DNA from 3 places in the Pseudoalteromonas sp. SR45-1 genome. Region 1 is predicted to be linked to each of the others. Evidence: predicted binding sites of a transcription regulator. Region 1 holds the regulator's gene; each other region holds the start of a gene.

Region 1 (5,421 bases):
TTTGTTGTTTAGTTTATCAGCAATGGTTGCTAGAGTCTTTAAGTGCTGCTGGTTATCGCCATCTGGTACGATGAGTGCGACAAAAATATCAACAGGGCGATTATCGATTGCATCAAAGTTTATTGGAGTTTCGCTAACGAGCACTAAAGCCAAAGGCTCTTCTGCACCGCTCATTCTTCCATGAGGAATAGCAATGCCACGTCCTATACCTGTACTACCTAATTTCTCTCTGCTCATTAAAGCATTAAGAATATCTTGTTGCGGTAAATACGGAAGTTTGTCGTGAGCAAGTTCGCTAATGAACTCTAAAATTCTTTTTTTGCTATTAAAAAGGACCGCAGCTTTGCTGCAGTCCTGGCATATAAGTGAACTTAATTTCATCATATTAGTGTCGAGCAAGCTTCTCTTTGTGTTTGATTACTTGGCGATCGAGCTTGTCGATCAACGAGTCAATAGCGGCATACATATCTTGATGTTCTGTAGAGGCAAATAGCTCAGCACCGCTTACGTGTATTGTGGCTTCTGCTTTTTGATTTAATTTTTCTACATCGAGAATGACATGAACATTATTAATATGATCAGAGTGTCTTTCAAGCTTCGCAAATTTAGTATTAATATAGTCTCTTAGTGAATCGGTTAATTCTACGTGACGACCAGTTAAGTTTAGTTGCATAAGCATTACCCTCTTAGTTTAGCGTCTTAAATCAGACTTTTACGCTGATTTGACGGTGGAATAGCAAGAGATTCGCGGTATTTTGCGATTGTACGTCTCGCTACTTTAATTCCTTGCTCAGCCAATATATCCGCTATTTTGCTATCACTCAATGGTTTTGCTGAGTTTTCTGCTGCGATTAATTTTCGGATAAGCGCACGTATTGCTGTAGATGAACATTCACCACCGTTTTCAGTACTTACATGGCTTGAGAAAAAATATTTAAGCTCAAATATACCACGGGGTGTATGCATGTACTTTTGAGTAGTTACGCGAGAAATTGTCGATTCGTGCATTTCTACCATTTCAGCAACATCATTTAAAACCATTGGTTTCATGGCTTCAGGGCCATGTTCAAAAAAGCCTTGTTGTTGCTTAACAATACAATTAGTAACTTTTAATAGCGTGTCGTTTCTACTTTCTAAGCTTTTAATAAACCATTTAGCTTCTTGTAAATGTGAGCGAATAAACTGGCTGTCGCCACTTGATTTTACAGTGCGAGACATTGCTGCGTATTGGCTATTAACACGAATTTTAGGCATGCTATCTGGGTTTAATTCGACAACCCAGCGGCCTTTAATTTTTTTAACTGACACATCAGGAATAACATACTCAGATTCTTCCCTTACAATAGTATCTGCAGGTTTTGGGTTGAGAGTATGTATTAGTGTCATTACTTCTTTAAGCTCTTCTTCTTTGAGCTTAGTTTTTTTCATTAATGTACGATAGTCGCGAGCTGCTAATAGATCAATATGCTCGGTTAAAATCATTTTCGTTTCATTAATATAAGGTGTTTCTTTATCAAATTGATTAAGCTGAATACACAAACACTCTTGTAAACTACGTGCAGCAATACCAACAGGATCAAACAGTTGGATGCGTTTTAATACCGCTTCAATTTCATCAAGTTCGACTTCGTTATCATCTTCGTTTTCTTGATTAAAGCTTTCTAAAATCTCTTCGCAGCTTAGTGTTAAAATACCTGAATCATCGACAGCTTCTACAATAGCAATAGCAATAGCTTCGTCTGTAGGGCTAAATGGCGTTAGTTGTAATTGCCACATTAAATACTCATGGAGCGTTTCAGTAGAGGCGCCTTGGTATATTGATTCGTCTTCAGGCATTGGACCTGATGAGGCTGCAGGAGCGGCACTCATGTACTCATCCCAACTGACATCCATAGCCATGTCGTCACTTAGCGTGTCTTTTGCAAGTGCTTCACCAGTATCTTGTTCGTATTCGCTCGGAGCATCATCAGCAGATGCGCTAACAGTTATGTCATCGGTATCAGCTTTTTGCTCGTTTTTACCAGCAGCGTCTTCGGAATAGTCTGCCTCTTCAACCTCTAATAGTGGATTACTGTCGAGAGCTTCTTGTATTTCTTGCTGGAGATCCAATGTACTGAGTTGCAACAAACGAATAGCTTGTTGCAACTGTGGAGTCATTGTAAGTTGCTGGCCCATGCGCAGCTGTAGTGATTGCCTCATGTATCTCTAACAATCCTTTTATGTTGTTATAATTAATACTAGCAGATGCTTAAAGACATGGCGTAAATGTTACAGCCTAAATTGCTCGCCTAAGTAAACATCGCGTACTGTTTTATCATTTAATACGTGTTCTGGAGTACCTGATGCAATCAGCTCCCCATGAGAAACAATGTAGGCTTTTTCACAAACATCAAGGGTCTCTCTTACGTTATGGTCGGTAATTAATACACCAATCCCACGATTTTTAAGATGTTCTATTATTTTCTTTATATCTAATACCGAAATAGGGTCAACACCGGCAAACGGTTCATCCAGTAATATAAATTTAGGATCTGCTGCCAGCGCTCGTGCTATTTCTACACGACGACGTTCTCCCCCCGATAATGCCATACCTTGGCTATCACGAATGTGTTGTATGCTAAATTCATCTAATAAGTTATTGAGCGTGTCTTCTCTGGCTTGTTTATTTAGTTCTTTGCGCGTTTCTAAAATGGCCATTAAGTTTTGATAAACAGTCAGCTTTCTAAAAATCGATGACTCTTGTGGTAAGTAGCCTATGCCTAATCTAGCACGACTATGCATAGGTAAAAGAGTAATATCGTTATCATCAATAGATATTTTACCTTTGTCGCTAGGAACAAGCCCTACAATCATATAAAAAGTCGTTGTTTTACCAGCACCGTTAGGGCCAAGTAAGCCAACTATACTGCCAGCTTGTACTTCAAGGCCGACGTTTTTTACAACTTCACGACCTTTATAGCTTTTTGCCAATAGTTCTGCTTTTAATGTGCTCATGGTTGACCTTTATCGCCTTTTTTACTTTTTTTAGTTTCGATCGGTACTAAAATTGTGTGAACGCGGTCAGTTGAGTTTTCATCTTTTTCGGCACTGATGAGCTGCTGCTCTATGTCGTAGGTAATGCTTTTAGCATTTATTTTTTGTCCGGCTTGCGATACTTGTGCATTACCAACAAGCGTTAAAAAACGCTTAGATACATCATAACGTACTTCGTCAGCACTGGCGCTCATAGTCGTGCCGTCTGATTGCTTTTCTTCAAAGTGCGCAGGGCTGCCTGTGGCAATTAATAATTGTTTATTATCACCAAGTTCATCACGTTTGTGTACTTCGAGGCGATCGGCTGTAATGCGGCGATTACCGTGAATAATCTCAACGTTTTTCTCAAAAATACCCACATTAGCTTTCAATTGACCTTCTTGCTTGTCGGCACTTATTGAAATTTGATTGGCAGCAGGTTGCGTGTTTTGCTCTGCAGCACTACTATTAAACGCTAGTATAAGTGTAGGAATGATAAGTGATTTTAATATTTTATTGGTCATAATATATGGTTCGCGTATGGTTAATTAGTTTTATCACTTCGGTTTTCAAGTCGGCTTCTAGGCCTTTACCGGTGATTTTTAAATTGGGTCCAGTGATAATGACGGGTTGCTCCGAACGCATTGTTAATAACTTTATATCAACCTGAATATTATCAGCATTGATTTTGTCTATCATGGCGTTATCGGTTAAATTTTTGGCAACCACATTACCTTCTAAAATTAATTGTTTATCTTCATATAATGTTGCTTCGTCTGCATTTATTTGCCACGTTTGTTGCTCGTTATATAAAGTAAAAATGGGTTTTTCAAAAAACGTGAAACCTAATTGCTGGTATAGCTCCATTTTAGCCGCAGTGACTTTGTGGCTAATTTTACCTTGCTCATCATAGGCTGTCTGTTTGAGCTCAATAGCTATGTAATCAGGCTTAGCAACAACTTCAGGCTCAGCCTGAGGCACAATATTTGTTTGTGTAAAATAAGGGTACCAAAGCCAAACCATACAGCTAATGAATAAAACGCTTAATATTATGCGCGCTGCATTCATGAACTAGTACCTTGTGTAGTCAATGCTTTACCATTTTCAAGCATGAGCAAATCGGTGAGTTCTCTCACAGCGCCAAAACCACCAGGCATTTGCGTTACATAATGTGACAAACGCTTAATAAGAGGGTGGGCATCATTTACTGCAACGGCAAAGCCTACTAACTCCATAACAGGCATGTCAGGACCGTCATCACCAATATAAGCAATTTGTTCATCGCTAAGGTTGAGTTTATCTTTTAATTCTTGATAGGCAATGAGCTTATTTTCTTGGCCTTGATAAATATGCTGTACGGTTAAGCTGCTCATACGTTGTTGTACTATCTGTGAATGACGACCAGTAATAACAGCTACTTCAAAGCCACTGTTTATAAGTGCTTTAATGCCAAAACCATCTTTTGTATTAAATGCTTTTAGCTCTTCACCTTGATTGCCAAGGTAAATACGGCCATCAGAAAATACACCATCAATATCGCATATAAGTAGTTTTACTTTTTTAGCGCGTGCTTTTGCATCATCGCTCAGCGGTTGATAGAGTTCTTCAAATTGCATTTATAACACTCCTGCTTTTAATAGGTCTTGCATATTTAATGCGCCAATAGGTTGGTTTTTCTCATTGACGACGATTAGGCCATTTATACGTTTACGTTCCATAATATTGAGCGCTTCAGCGGCTAAAATATCTTGCGTAGCTGTAGTGCATGACTTAGTCATAACAACATCTATTTGTGTTGTATGAATATCAATTCTTTGTTCTAAAATGCGACGTAAGTCACCATCGGTAAATAACCCTACGAGTTGCTGATTTTCATCAACAATGGCTGTCATACCTAATCCTTTAGCTGACATTTCTATTAGAGCATCTTTAACTGTTTGTGAAATATCAATAATAGGTGTATTTGCGCCGCTGTGCATAACATCTTTTAAAGTAAGTAATAAGCGCTTGCCTAAACTACCACCTGGGTGAGATAGCGCGAAGTCATCAGCTGTAAAGCCGCGAGCTTCTAATAATGCAACTGCCATGGCATCGCCCATCGCAAGCGTTGCAGTGGTACTTGATGTAGGGGCTAGACCCAATGAGCAAGCTTCTTTTTCTACTTTAATGCACACATGTACATTAGCAAGGGTTGCCATTGTTGATTGTGTATTGCCAGTCATCGCTATCATTTTGGCACCAAGTCGTTTTAAAACCGGAATGATATTTAAAACTTCGCTGGTTTCCCCTGAATTAGAAATAAGCATAACCACGTCATTTTTAGTGATCATACCTAAATCACCATGACTTGCTTCACCAGGGTGAACAAAAAACGCAGGGCTGCCAGTGCTTGCAAGGGTTGCCGCTATT
Region 2 (5,421 bases), on a different contig from region 1:
TACAACGAGCTGTACACTAAAATGGCGGCTAATGGATATCAAACGCAGTTAAGTGAGAACAAGCCCCGTTATATGGAGCTTGCTAACTTACTTAAAGATATGTTTGAAAAAATGGATAGAGCATTTACTAAAGAGCAGTTTTAGCGGGTTATACCATCATCTATTTTGGTAAACTGAGTAATATAAAATGATAAGGTGACATTGTGTTCACCTTTTTCTTCGAGTGCTGTCCAGTGCTCGGGTCTAAATTTCCATGCAAATGGCGTCATCATTATTAAGTTTTTAATATCAGTAAAGCTAAGCGCTACATGCTCTGTTAAAAGAGTCTGTTCTGCTTTTTGAAACCCTTTTGGCGTGGCTATTTCAGTATGTTCGTTTACTTCTGAATATATATACGATTTTAGCTCTTTTAAATGATAAGGGCCTGGGCTTGCTACCACTAATGTTGCGTTTTTATTAGCTAGACGTTCAAGTTCATCCTCAAACAAAGGTGCAAATACGCTAATAAGTATATCAGCAAATTGACTTTTAAAAGGTGCTTGGCTAATTGATGCAACACTAAAATGGCAATTAGGGTAGCGCTTTGCCGCATATTTAACGGCAGATTTTGAAATATCGACGCCGTACACTATAGCGTCTGTTTTACTTGCTATAGCTTGGGTATAAAACCCTTCACCGCATCCTAAATCTATAACCGTATTCGCACTTATTCGACCGACTAGATCGCTAAGATTTTGTTGTAAAAAGCGGTAGTATCCACGCTCTAAAAATGCGCGTCTAGCTTGTACCATTTCAAGGGAGTCGCCTGGTTGTTTTGAATTTTTTTGTTGCACAGGCAGTAAATTAATATACCCTTCTTTGGCAAAATCAAAGCTGTGGTTATTAGCACAACGAAGTGTTGAATCAGCTTTCAAAAGTGCGAGATTACATAGCGGGCATTGATAATGTAGACTCATGAGTCTAGGTAGTCCTTATCGTAAAAAGTTTTTACCCAATGCGGGCGATAGGTGATCATAATTGTTATAGCCATGCCGTTGAGCATTGCTTCAGGAAACCAAATTATGGCACTTAAATAAACGTAGTTATCTGCAAGTTCTTGCCAATTGTATTGCCCTATAGCTAAGTAAAATAAAGCACCTAGGCCTATTTTTATACAGGCTATAAACCCTGCAGTTATAAACGCACAAACAAATATATAAACAAAAAAATGACGAGGTAAATACTGGTAACTAATTATAAAGCCAAGGTAGCTTAGTAAAATAGGAATAAACGCACCAATAAGCAGTTGTACTGGTAACAGTTCAAGTTCAATTTGACCAAATGCAGTTAGTAGCGCTGTGGCAAGTAGGCTACTTAAAATCGTTAATCGCCAACCTAAAATTAATGTAGCGGCGGTAACACCTAGTATGTGTAAATCAAGGCCCGTTAAAATTCCTGCTTTTATTCGCCAAAGCACTGCAAACACTAACGCACATGCAAGAACTCCAGTTTGACGGGCTGGCGTATTAAGCAATGTTTTATATGTTTTTTTATCAAAGCTTAGTAGGGCAATAATAATTACAAGGGCCCAAAGTAGCCCTTGTATTGTTATGCTGAGCATAGTAATTACTTAAATGTTGACCATATAGGGGCATGATCTGAGGGTTTTTCAATACCGCGCAGTTCGTAGTCAATACCAGTATCTATACAGCGTGCTGCAAGCTCATTAGTTGCAAGTACTACATCTATTCGAAGTCCTCGGTTATCTACAAACCCTTTTGAGCGATAGTCAAACCACGAATATTGATCGTCTGTTTCTGGGTTTTGTTCTCTAAAGGTGTCTTTAAAGCCCCAATTAAGTAATGTTGCAAGCCATTCACGCTCTACCGGTTGGAAAGAACATTTACCCGTTTTTAACCAACGCTTTGCATTAACTTCGCCAATACCAATATCTAAATCGGTGGGTGATATGTTGATATCGCCCATAACAATGACGTCTTGATCGGGGGTGTGGTTGGTTTCAAGGTGTGTCATCAAATCTTTATAAAATTGTCGTTTATAAGGAAATTTAGTTTCGTGATTAATATTTTCACCTTGTGGGAAATAGCCATTCATGACGGTAAGGTCGCGACCGTTATCTTGTTCAACAGTGACGCTTATCATGCGTTTTTGCGATTCCTCTGTATCGGTAGCAAAGCCTTTTAAGACCGATTTAGGCTCTTTTTTGCATAACATAGCTACGCCATAATGGGCTTTTTGGCCATGAAAGTAGACGTGATATCCCATTTTTTGTACATCTTCTAGTGGGAATGCTTCGTCATGAACTTTAATCTCTTGCAAACCAATAACGTCTGGTTGATGTTTGTCGATAATTGCTTGTAATTGGTGAAGACGAGCACGCAGACCATTGATATTGAAAGAAATCACTTTCATAAAATTTACCTTAAAATTGGATCTATTTAATGAATTAAATTGTATCAGTAAATACGCGTACATAACATGACTGAAATGAGAAAATAGCTGCACAAATGTTGATCAATTGGTGAGTAAAGTTTAAACATTGTAAATGCAGTATTAATTTTTTTAATAAATAAAAAATTCAATTGAACTTAACTTTATTGAATATATAATGCGCGAAATTCACTTGTTTAGCTCGTTCAAATAGGATCTCTCATGAAAACACAACTACTTTTAGCTTCTGCTTTATTAGCATCTGCAACTGCTTCAGCACAAAGCAATACTTACTTCAGTCAAGATAATAAAATTGAGTCTAAGTTATGTGTACTAAGCGCAAACGAAGGCTTTAGTGTTGCTCGTAAAGAAGCTGCTCAGCACGGTGTTTACTTATCTCGTTTTTCTAAAAGCATTTTATGTAATGGTGAAGATATTCGCGATATTGCTAAAAAAACGACATTAATCAACGCATCAGTTGAGAAAGTAGAAGTATTTGCAAAAGACGCTCAACAAGAAACTCAATTATGTATGACGGCTTTAAAACAAGGTTTAGCACCTGTTCGTCAAAAAATTGGTAACTTAAACTCATTAAAATGTAATGGTCAAAACGTTACTGAGTTTGTTAAACGCTACCAAAACGCAGCAATCTAATTATTAGCTGAACTATATAACTAAAATTGAGATACCTGGTTTTTTACCGGGTATTTTTTTGCAAAAATTACAAGGTTGTTTGCAAAGCTTGCAAGCTTAACTTGTTGAAACTGTTCAATAAATGCACCAACCAAGATTAAGTTATTGATTCTTATAAGTTAACTATTATTGGCATTGGATTTGTATTAGTTAAAGTGACATTTAATTAATTACGAAGGATACGTCTTATGAAAAAGTTAACATTAGCAGCCACTATTTTAGCATCATTAAGCCTAGCGGCTTGTTCATCTAATCAGGGTCTTGAAAGAATAGACAGTGACTTTGCAAGTTTAGATAATGACAGCGATGGCTACATCTCAAAAGTTGAAGCTGATGACGATAGCATTTGGGGCCATTTTTCAAATATTGATACCAATATGGATAACGAAATTAGCCGCAAAGAATTCAACACTTACATGAAGTTAAACAATGGTAAAGTAGCCACTGACTCTGAAGTAAGTGAGTCGGCATTTAAAGCTGAAATCGCTAAATTCGATAAAATTGAAAGCAGCTTTTCAAGCTTAGATAACGACAGTAATGGCTATATTTCGGTAGTTGAAGGTAACGATGATGATATTTCAAATCACTTTGGTTACATGGATAAAAACCAAGATAAGCGCATCAGTAAAAGCGAGTTTATGGGTTACATTAAAAAATACGGTAACGCAGTAGCTGAAGATGATGCATTAGAAGCCATTAAACACAGCTAATATTTGTTGTTTTAAAAAGTAAATTAGAAGCCAGTGATAATCACTGGCTTTTTTGTATTTAAAATCTAGTTATTTAGTAGATATATTTTCCTAGTTTGGTGTTGTTCTGTCATAATAGATGGCTGTGTATTTTTATTTGTTAAGAGTGTGTATGGCGGGTCGGCGAATTAGTGATGAACAACTAGTTGAGATCATTGAAGCAGCTATTTTTGTTGCAGATAAGCCTGTTAGTAAACGCCACCTTAAAGATACTGTATTAATAGATTTAGCTATTTCTATGGCGCGAATAAACGACGCAATAGATACAATACAAGAACATTTTCAAACTCGTGGTATTCGCTTAGTTGAAGTTGGTAGTGGGTATCGTTTTCAGGCATGTAGTAGTTTAAGCCCTTGGTTAAATAACTTGTGGCAAGAACGCGCACCAAAATACTCACGTGCTTTACTGGAAACATTATCACTTATTGCATATAGGCAGCCCATTACGCGCGGTGAAATTGAGCAAGTAAGGGGTGTTACTACGGGTTCGAATATTATTAAAACCCTACTCGAAAGAGATTGGGTTAAAGTGGTAGGGCATAAAGAGGTTCCGGGTAAGCCGGCTTTATATGCAACTACTAAACAATTTTTAGATTATTTTTCGTTAACTGGACTTGAAAACTTACCTGCGCTGCCAACAGAGCAGCAAAGTAAAATTAACCAGTTATTGAGCGATCCTTCTGTGAGAGAACCATCCGAATGAGTATTATACAAGGTGAAAAGTTACAAAAAGTCTTAGCCCGTGCAGGCGTAGGCTCACGCCGTGAAATGGAAAAATACATTGATGCAAACCGCGTTAGTGTAAACGGTAAAGTGGCAAAGTTAGGAGACCGTGTTGAAGAAACCGATTTGATTCGTGTTGACGGGCACACTGTAAAGATTGAAGAAAAAGCAGATAGAATCTGTCGTGTGATTATGTATAACAAACCCGAAGGTGAGTTAAGCACACGTAAAGATCCAGAAGGGCGTCGTACAGTATTTGACCGACTTCCTCGTATTGATGGTGAGCGTTGGATTGCGGTTGGCCGATTAGACGTTAATACTTCGGGTTTGATGCTCTTTACTAATGATGGTGAATTAGCTAACCGCTTGATGCACCCAAGCTATGAAGTAGAGCGTGAATACTCTGCGCGTGTATTTGGTGAAGTAACCAATGAAACGGTTAAAAACTTACTACGTGGTGTTGAGCTTGAAGATGGTCCAGCCAAATTCACGACTGTAACCCCTATGGGTGGCGAAGGCGTTAACCGCTGGTTTAACGTAACGTTAAATGAAGGACGTAACCGTGAAGTACGTCGTTTATGGCAGTCTCAAGATGCGGAAGTATCTCGTCTTATTCGTATTCGTTACGGTAAACTAGAGCTTGATAAGCGCGTGCCACAAGGTGGTTGGATGGAGTATGATTTAGAAACAGTAAACTACTTACGCAAAACCGTTAAATTAGGGCGCGAGACACAAACTAAGCTTTCTGTTATGCCTGAAAAACGCAAAGATAAACGCGCTAAAATCAACCAGATCCGCAAAGCAGTTAAAAAACACAATCAACGTG
Region 3 (5,421 bases), on a different contig from region 1:
GAAGCTGGTGAGCGTTTACCTGAAGGTGAATACTCAGTAACCGCAGAAGGAAGTACTGACGGTGAATTTTCAAGCTTACCCATTGCTACATTTAAGAACATTGAAAGCGTTAATATTAATGGCTCAAGTGGCATTATTATTAACACTAAAGAAGGTGCGGTTAGGTTGACAGACGTCGCAGAAATCGCGTAATAAATTTTAATTATACTTCGCCTGTCAGCAGGCTAAATATTAACAGGTTAGAGGTGAATTATGAGCTTCAATATTGCATTAACTGGCTTAGCTGCCGCACAAAAAGATTTAGACGTAACTGCAAATAATATTGCAAACGTTAATACCACAGGTTTTAAAGAGTCACGCGCTGAGTTTGCCGATGTTTACGCATCGTCAGTATTTAGCTCTGGTAAGACTAAAAATGGTGACGGTGTGCAAACAACCATGGTTGCGCAGCAGTTTCATCAAGGCTCACTACAATTTACAAATAACTCACTTGATTTAGCAATCACTGGTGAAGGTTATTTTGCGATGACTGACGATTTATCTTCGCAAGATTTAACATATACACGTGCAGGTGCATTTAAGCTTAACCAAGATAACTTTATGGTTGACGCAAAAGGTAACTTTTTACAAGCATTCCCTGTTGACTCATCTACAGGTGATACAACGTCGGTAAGTTTGAGCACAACTGATCCAATTCAAATCCCTGATTCGTCTGGTTCTCCTCGCGCAACCGAAAATGTATTTTTGTCGTTTAACTTAGATGCAACGGCGGATCCAACAGGTCTAGATTTTGACCCTACATCCAGTGGTACTTATAACTCATCTACGTCAACAACAGTATATGATTCACTAGGTGAACCTCACATTTTACAATACTTTTTTGCCAAAGAAGATGATGCCGCAGCAGGTGGTATAGATAACAGTTGGAAAGTATATGCAACTCTCGATGGCAAAGTAGTTGATGGCACAACTGGTGGAGAACAAACAACGACACCTTATACACCACTGACCACCCTAGGTTTTGACTCAAGTGGTTTACCATCAACAACAGGTGGTGTGGCAAATACAAATACAACTACTTTTGATGAAATATTACTACCAGCGGGTTCTGGTGCTGGTTTATCAACATTACTAGACAATGGTGCAACTTTCCCAGGTACTGGTATTGAGCTTAACTGGCGCGATGAAAATAACACGGCTGGACGTATCCCAACTCAGTATTCAAGTGGTTTTGAAGTAAAAGCACTCGATCAAGATGGCTCAACAGTAGGTCGTTTAGCCGGAATTGATATAGGAACAGACGGTAAAATTGTCGCTTCTTACAGTAACGGTGACTCAACATTCCTAGGGCAAGTGGCTATGGTGCGTTTTCCGAACTCACAAGGGTTATCACAAGTGGGTGATACAAGCTGGAAGCAAAGTATTGATTCAGGTGAACCTGTAGCGGGCGAAGCCGGTTCGGGTACGTTTGGTGGAATTAACTCATCAGCGCTTGAGCAATCAAATACTAATCTTACAAACGAGCTTGTAGACTTAATTACTGCACAGCGTAATTACCAAGCAAACTCACGTGCGCTTGAAGTTAACTCAACTATTCAGCAAAGTATTTTGCAGATTCGATAAGCTAAACCCCATTAAATATATTAGGCTGCATTTTTGCAGCCTTTTTTATAAGTCCTCTTTGTAAGCCCTTCTAAATACCTCTCAATGTTGCGTCAAATTTAATCTGGCACCTATTTTGCATTTGTAAGTTCAGAGATTTTTTATGTGAGTCGATACTATGGACAAAATGGTCTACATTGCGGCCTCTGGCGCTAAGCAAAGCCTACAAGGGCTTGCTTTAAAAGCCAATAATTTGGCGAATGCAAATACAACAGGATTTAAAGCTGACTTTGCCCAGGCGCGTTCTATGCAAGCGTTTGGCGAAGGTTTGCCTACACGTGTATTTTCAATGCAAGAGCGTCCGGGTTCAAACATGGTATCGGGTGGCATTGTTCAAACCGGGCGAGACTTAGATATCGCAATGAGCGATAACGCATGGCTTGCTGTGCAAGATGCCTCCGGTAATGAAGCTTACACAAAAGTGGGTACGTTAAACATTACTGCTCAAGGTATGCTCGTAACCAGCCATGGTCGTCAAGTTATTGGCGAAGGGGGACCTGTTATTTTACCCGTCCCAGTCGAAAAAATAGGGTTTAGCCAAGATGGCGCTATTCAAGTTCGACCACAAGGCGCTCCCGCTAACTTTTTAGAAGAAATCGACACGCTTAGAGTTGTTGAAGCAAATAGCTCACAGCTCGAAAAAGGTAACGACGGTTTATTTAGACCAAAAGCAAATGTAACAGTAGATACCTCTGCCAATGTAAAAGTTTTAAGTGGTTCGCTTGAAATGTCGAATGTGAATCCGGTTCACGAAATGGTCGACATGATAAGCCACCAGCGCCAATTTGAATTACAAGTGAAATTAATGAAAACAGCTGAAGAAATTGACGAGCGTCAAGATCAGTTATTACGCATAGTTTAACTTTAAAGTGAGGACACGATTATGAATCCAGCATTGTGGATCAGTAAAACGGGGCTAGACGCTCAACAAACCGATATATCGGTTATCTCAAATAATTTAGCGAATGCCAGTACCGTAGGTTACAAAAAAAGCCGCGCTATATTTGAAGATTTACTTTATCAAAATATTAATCAACCAGGTGGTCGTTCATCGCAAGATACCGAAATGCCGTCGGGCTTAATGTTAGGTGCGGGTGCTAAAGTTGTAGCTAACCAAAAAGAGTTTACGCAAGGCAACATGTTGACCACCGAAAACTCACTAGATTGGATGATTTCTGGCGAAGGTTTTTTTGAAGTACTGCAACCTGATGGCAATATTGCTTACTCGCGCAATGGTCAGTTTACTACCGATGGCGATGGACGAATTGTGACATCGGGCGCAGGTTACGTTATTCAGCCAGAAATGAATGTACCAGATGACGCGCAATCAATTACGGTTTCGCAAGACGGCGAAGTATCTGTACGTGTTGCAGGCCAAGCCGATAACGTTGTGATTGGTCAGCTGACTATTAGTGACTTTATTAATCCATCGGGTCTTGAGCCAATTGGTCAAAACCTTTATACCGAAACGGCTGTAAGTGGTGCGCCTGTACAAGGTAATCCTGGTGTTGAAGGGTTAGGTAGTATTATTCAAGGCTCACTCGAAACTTCAAACGTAAATGTGACTGAAGAGCTGGTAAATCTAATAGAAACTCAGCGTATTTACGAAATGAACTCAAAAGTAATTTCGGCCGTTGACGAAATGATGAGTTATATCAATCAACAGCTTTAATAGAATAGGGGGAATTATGCGTAATATTATTTTATTTGCAGCGGGCACATTATTTTTAAGTGGCTGTATGTCTACGCAAAATAGTGAGGTAGTGCAGGACGACCCTTACTACGCACCTATGTACCCCGAGCCTATTTTAGAGCCGCTGGTAGCCACAGGTTCACTGTTTAATACTCATACATCAAACGACTTATATTCTGATAAAAAAGCGCTACGTACTGGCGATATAATTACGGTTAAATTGCAAGAGTCTACTCAAGCAACAAAAGCCGCTAAAACAGAAACAGACAAAGAAACTGACGCAAGCTTAGACCCAGTGATTGGCTTAGGTGGTCTACCTGTAAATATAGGTGGCGATAGTATCCAGTTTGGTATTGGTAGTGATTCGTCGTTTACGGGTGATTCAAAATCAAACCAGTCAAACAGCTTAGTAGGCGATATTTCGGTTAATGTAATGCGCGTTTTACCTAATGGTAACTTAGTTATACGCGGCGAAAAATGGCTAACGCTTAATACCGGTGAAGAGTTTATTCGTTTAGAAGGGCTAGTACGCCCTCAAGACGTAAGCGCCGATAATACGGTTGAATCAAACCGCATTGCTAATGCACGTATTCAATACTCAGGTAAAGGGCAAACGCAAGAGGCGCAAAGTCCTGGTTGGCTTACACGTTTCTTTAGCAGTTCGCTGTTTCCATTTTAGAGGGTAACAACATGAATAGCCTTAAAGCTTTATGTTTAGTTGTGTTATTAGGTTGGCAGTTTAGCGCCAGTGCTGAGCGCATAAAAGATGTGTCTATGGTTGAAGGCGTACGCTCTAACCAATTAGTCGGTTATGGCTTAGTGGTTGGTTTACCGGGCACTGGCGAGCAAAACTCATACACACAACAAAGTTTTAGAGGCATGTTGAACAGCTTTGGTATTACGCTACCCTCAACTCAAAGCCCTAAAATTAAAAATGTTGCCGCTGTGGCGGTGCATGCAGAACTACCTGCATTTAGAAAGCCTGGGCAAGCAATCGATATTACGGTTTCTTCTATTGGTAGTGCAGGCAGCTTACGTGGCGGTACTTTACTACAAACTTTTTTAAAGGGTGTAGACGGTAACGTGTACGCAATTGCACAAGGTAGTTTAATTGTCGGTGGCTTAGGCGCACAAGGCCTTGATGGTAGTAGAGTTGTAATTAACACCCCTACAGTTGGTCGTATACCAAATGGCGCTACAGTTGAGCGCGCCGTGGAAAGCCCATTTATGCAAGGCGATTACATTACTTTTAATTTAAACCGCCCAGACTTTACAACGGCAAAACGCCTAGAAAAAACAATTAATGACTTAGTTGGCCCAAATAGCGCACAGGCAATTGATTCTGTTTCTATTCGTGTTATAGCTCCACGCGATGCATCCCAGCGTGTATCGTACTTATCAACACTCGAAAACTTAGAATTTAAGCCAGCTGATATGGCCGCTAAAATTATAGTTAACTCGCGCACAGGTACAATTGTAATTGGTAAAAACGTTAAGCTTCAGCCTGCCGCTATAACTCACGGTGGCTTAACAGTAACAATTGCAGAACAACAAAATGTGTCACAACCAAACCCGCTAGCAAACGGTGATACTGTTGTCACGCAGCAGAGCATTATTGATGTAAATCAAGATGACTCGCGCGCCTTTGTATTTAATCCAGGTGTAAGCCTTGACGATTTAGTTCGCGCAATTAACGAAGTAGGCGCAGCGCCTGGCGACTTAATGGCTATTTTAGAAGCACTAAAAGAAGCCGGCGCAATTAACGGACAGCTCGTTGTTATATAAATAACTCAAGCCAATAAATAACGTATTACTTAAGCCCTATATTTTTGAAATTAGGGCTTTTTATTTACAGCAACTTAAGTTTATTATTTTTATCTTCCTTGTTTTATCTGTAGTGGCTCAATTTTTGCATTTTTAACTGTATTATTCATTTTGTGTCAAAAAGCCGATGGAAACTAATCACCTCGATAAACAAAACTTTTTTGATTTAGGCAACTTAGATTCACTTCGTAAAGAAGCCTTAACGAGTGGCGATGCATCAACTGATGCCTCTAAAGCTGCGC

The links. Region 1 encodes sigma-54, which starts transcription at its own class of promoters, with help from an activator protein. Its sites were predicted from a motif close to GTTGGCACGNNNNTNGNNT; they were not measured.
Region 2: H5089_RS01820 (EF-hand domain-containing protein) is a predicted target of sigma-54. The motif match lies at 3,252-3,270, and genes of this name have one in related genera.
Region 3: H5089_RS16085 (flagellar basal body rod protein FlgF) is a predicted target of sigma-54. The motif match lies at 1,726-1,744, and genes of this name have one in related genera.

Annotation. Positions count from the first base shown of each region.
Region 1 covers NZ_JACJDR010000002.1:66,547-71,967, forward strand. Annotated here, with positions in the region: gene ptsN (PTS IIA-like nitrogen regulatory protein PtsN) at 1-381, opposite strand, end outside; gene hpf (ribosome hibernation promoting factor) at 386-673, opposite strand; gene H5089_RS02705 (RNA polymerase factor sigma-54) at 700-2,199, opposite strand; gene lptB (LPS export ABC transporter ATP-binding protein) at 2,269-2,994, opposite strand; gene lptA (lipopolysaccharide transport periplasmic protein LptA) at 2,991-3,536, opposite strand; gene lptC (LPS export ABC transporter periplasmic protein LptC) at 3,526-4,080, opposite strand; gene kdsC (3-deoxy-manno-octulosonate-8-phosphatase KdsC) at 4,077-4,628, opposite strand; gene H5089_RS02730 (KpsF/GutQ family sugar-phosphate isomerase) at 4,629-5,421, opposite strand, start outside.
Region 2 covers NZ_JACJDR010000001.1:414,621-420,041, reverse strand. Annotated here, with positions in the region: gene yfbV (terminus macrodomain insulation protein YfbV) at 1-144, shown strand, start outside; gene H5089_RS01840 (putative RNA methyltransferase) at 141-956, opposite strand; gene H5089_RS01835 (energy-coupling factor ABC transporter permease) at 953-1,600, opposite strand; gene xthA (exodeoxyribonuclease III) at 1,606-2,412, opposite strand; gene H5089_RS01825 (exonuclease III) at 2,653-3,084, shown strand; gene H5089_RS01820 (EF-hand domain-containing protein) at 3,312-3,833, shown strand; gene scpB (SMC-Scp complex subunit ScpB) at 3,985-4,575, shown strand; gene rluB (23S rRNA pseudouridine(2605) synthase RluB) at 4,572-5,421, shown strand, end outside.
Region 3 covers NZ_JACJDR010000017.1:10,922-16,342, forward strand. Annotated here, with positions in the region: gene H5089_RS16075 (flagellar hook assembly protein FlgD) at 1-192, shown strand, start outside; gene flgE (flagellar hook protein FlgE) at 253-1,623, shown strand; gene H5089_RS16085 (flagellar basal body rod protein FlgF) at 1,781-2,524, shown strand; gene flgG (flagellar basal-body rod protein FlgG) at 2,546-3,334, shown strand; gene flgH (flagellar basal body L-ring protein FlgH) at 3,351-4,034, shown strand; gene H5089_RS16100 (flagellar basal body P-ring protein FlgI) at 4,046-5,140, shown strand; gene flgJ (flagellar assembly peptidoglycan hydrolase FlgJ) at 5,307-5,421, shown strand, end outside.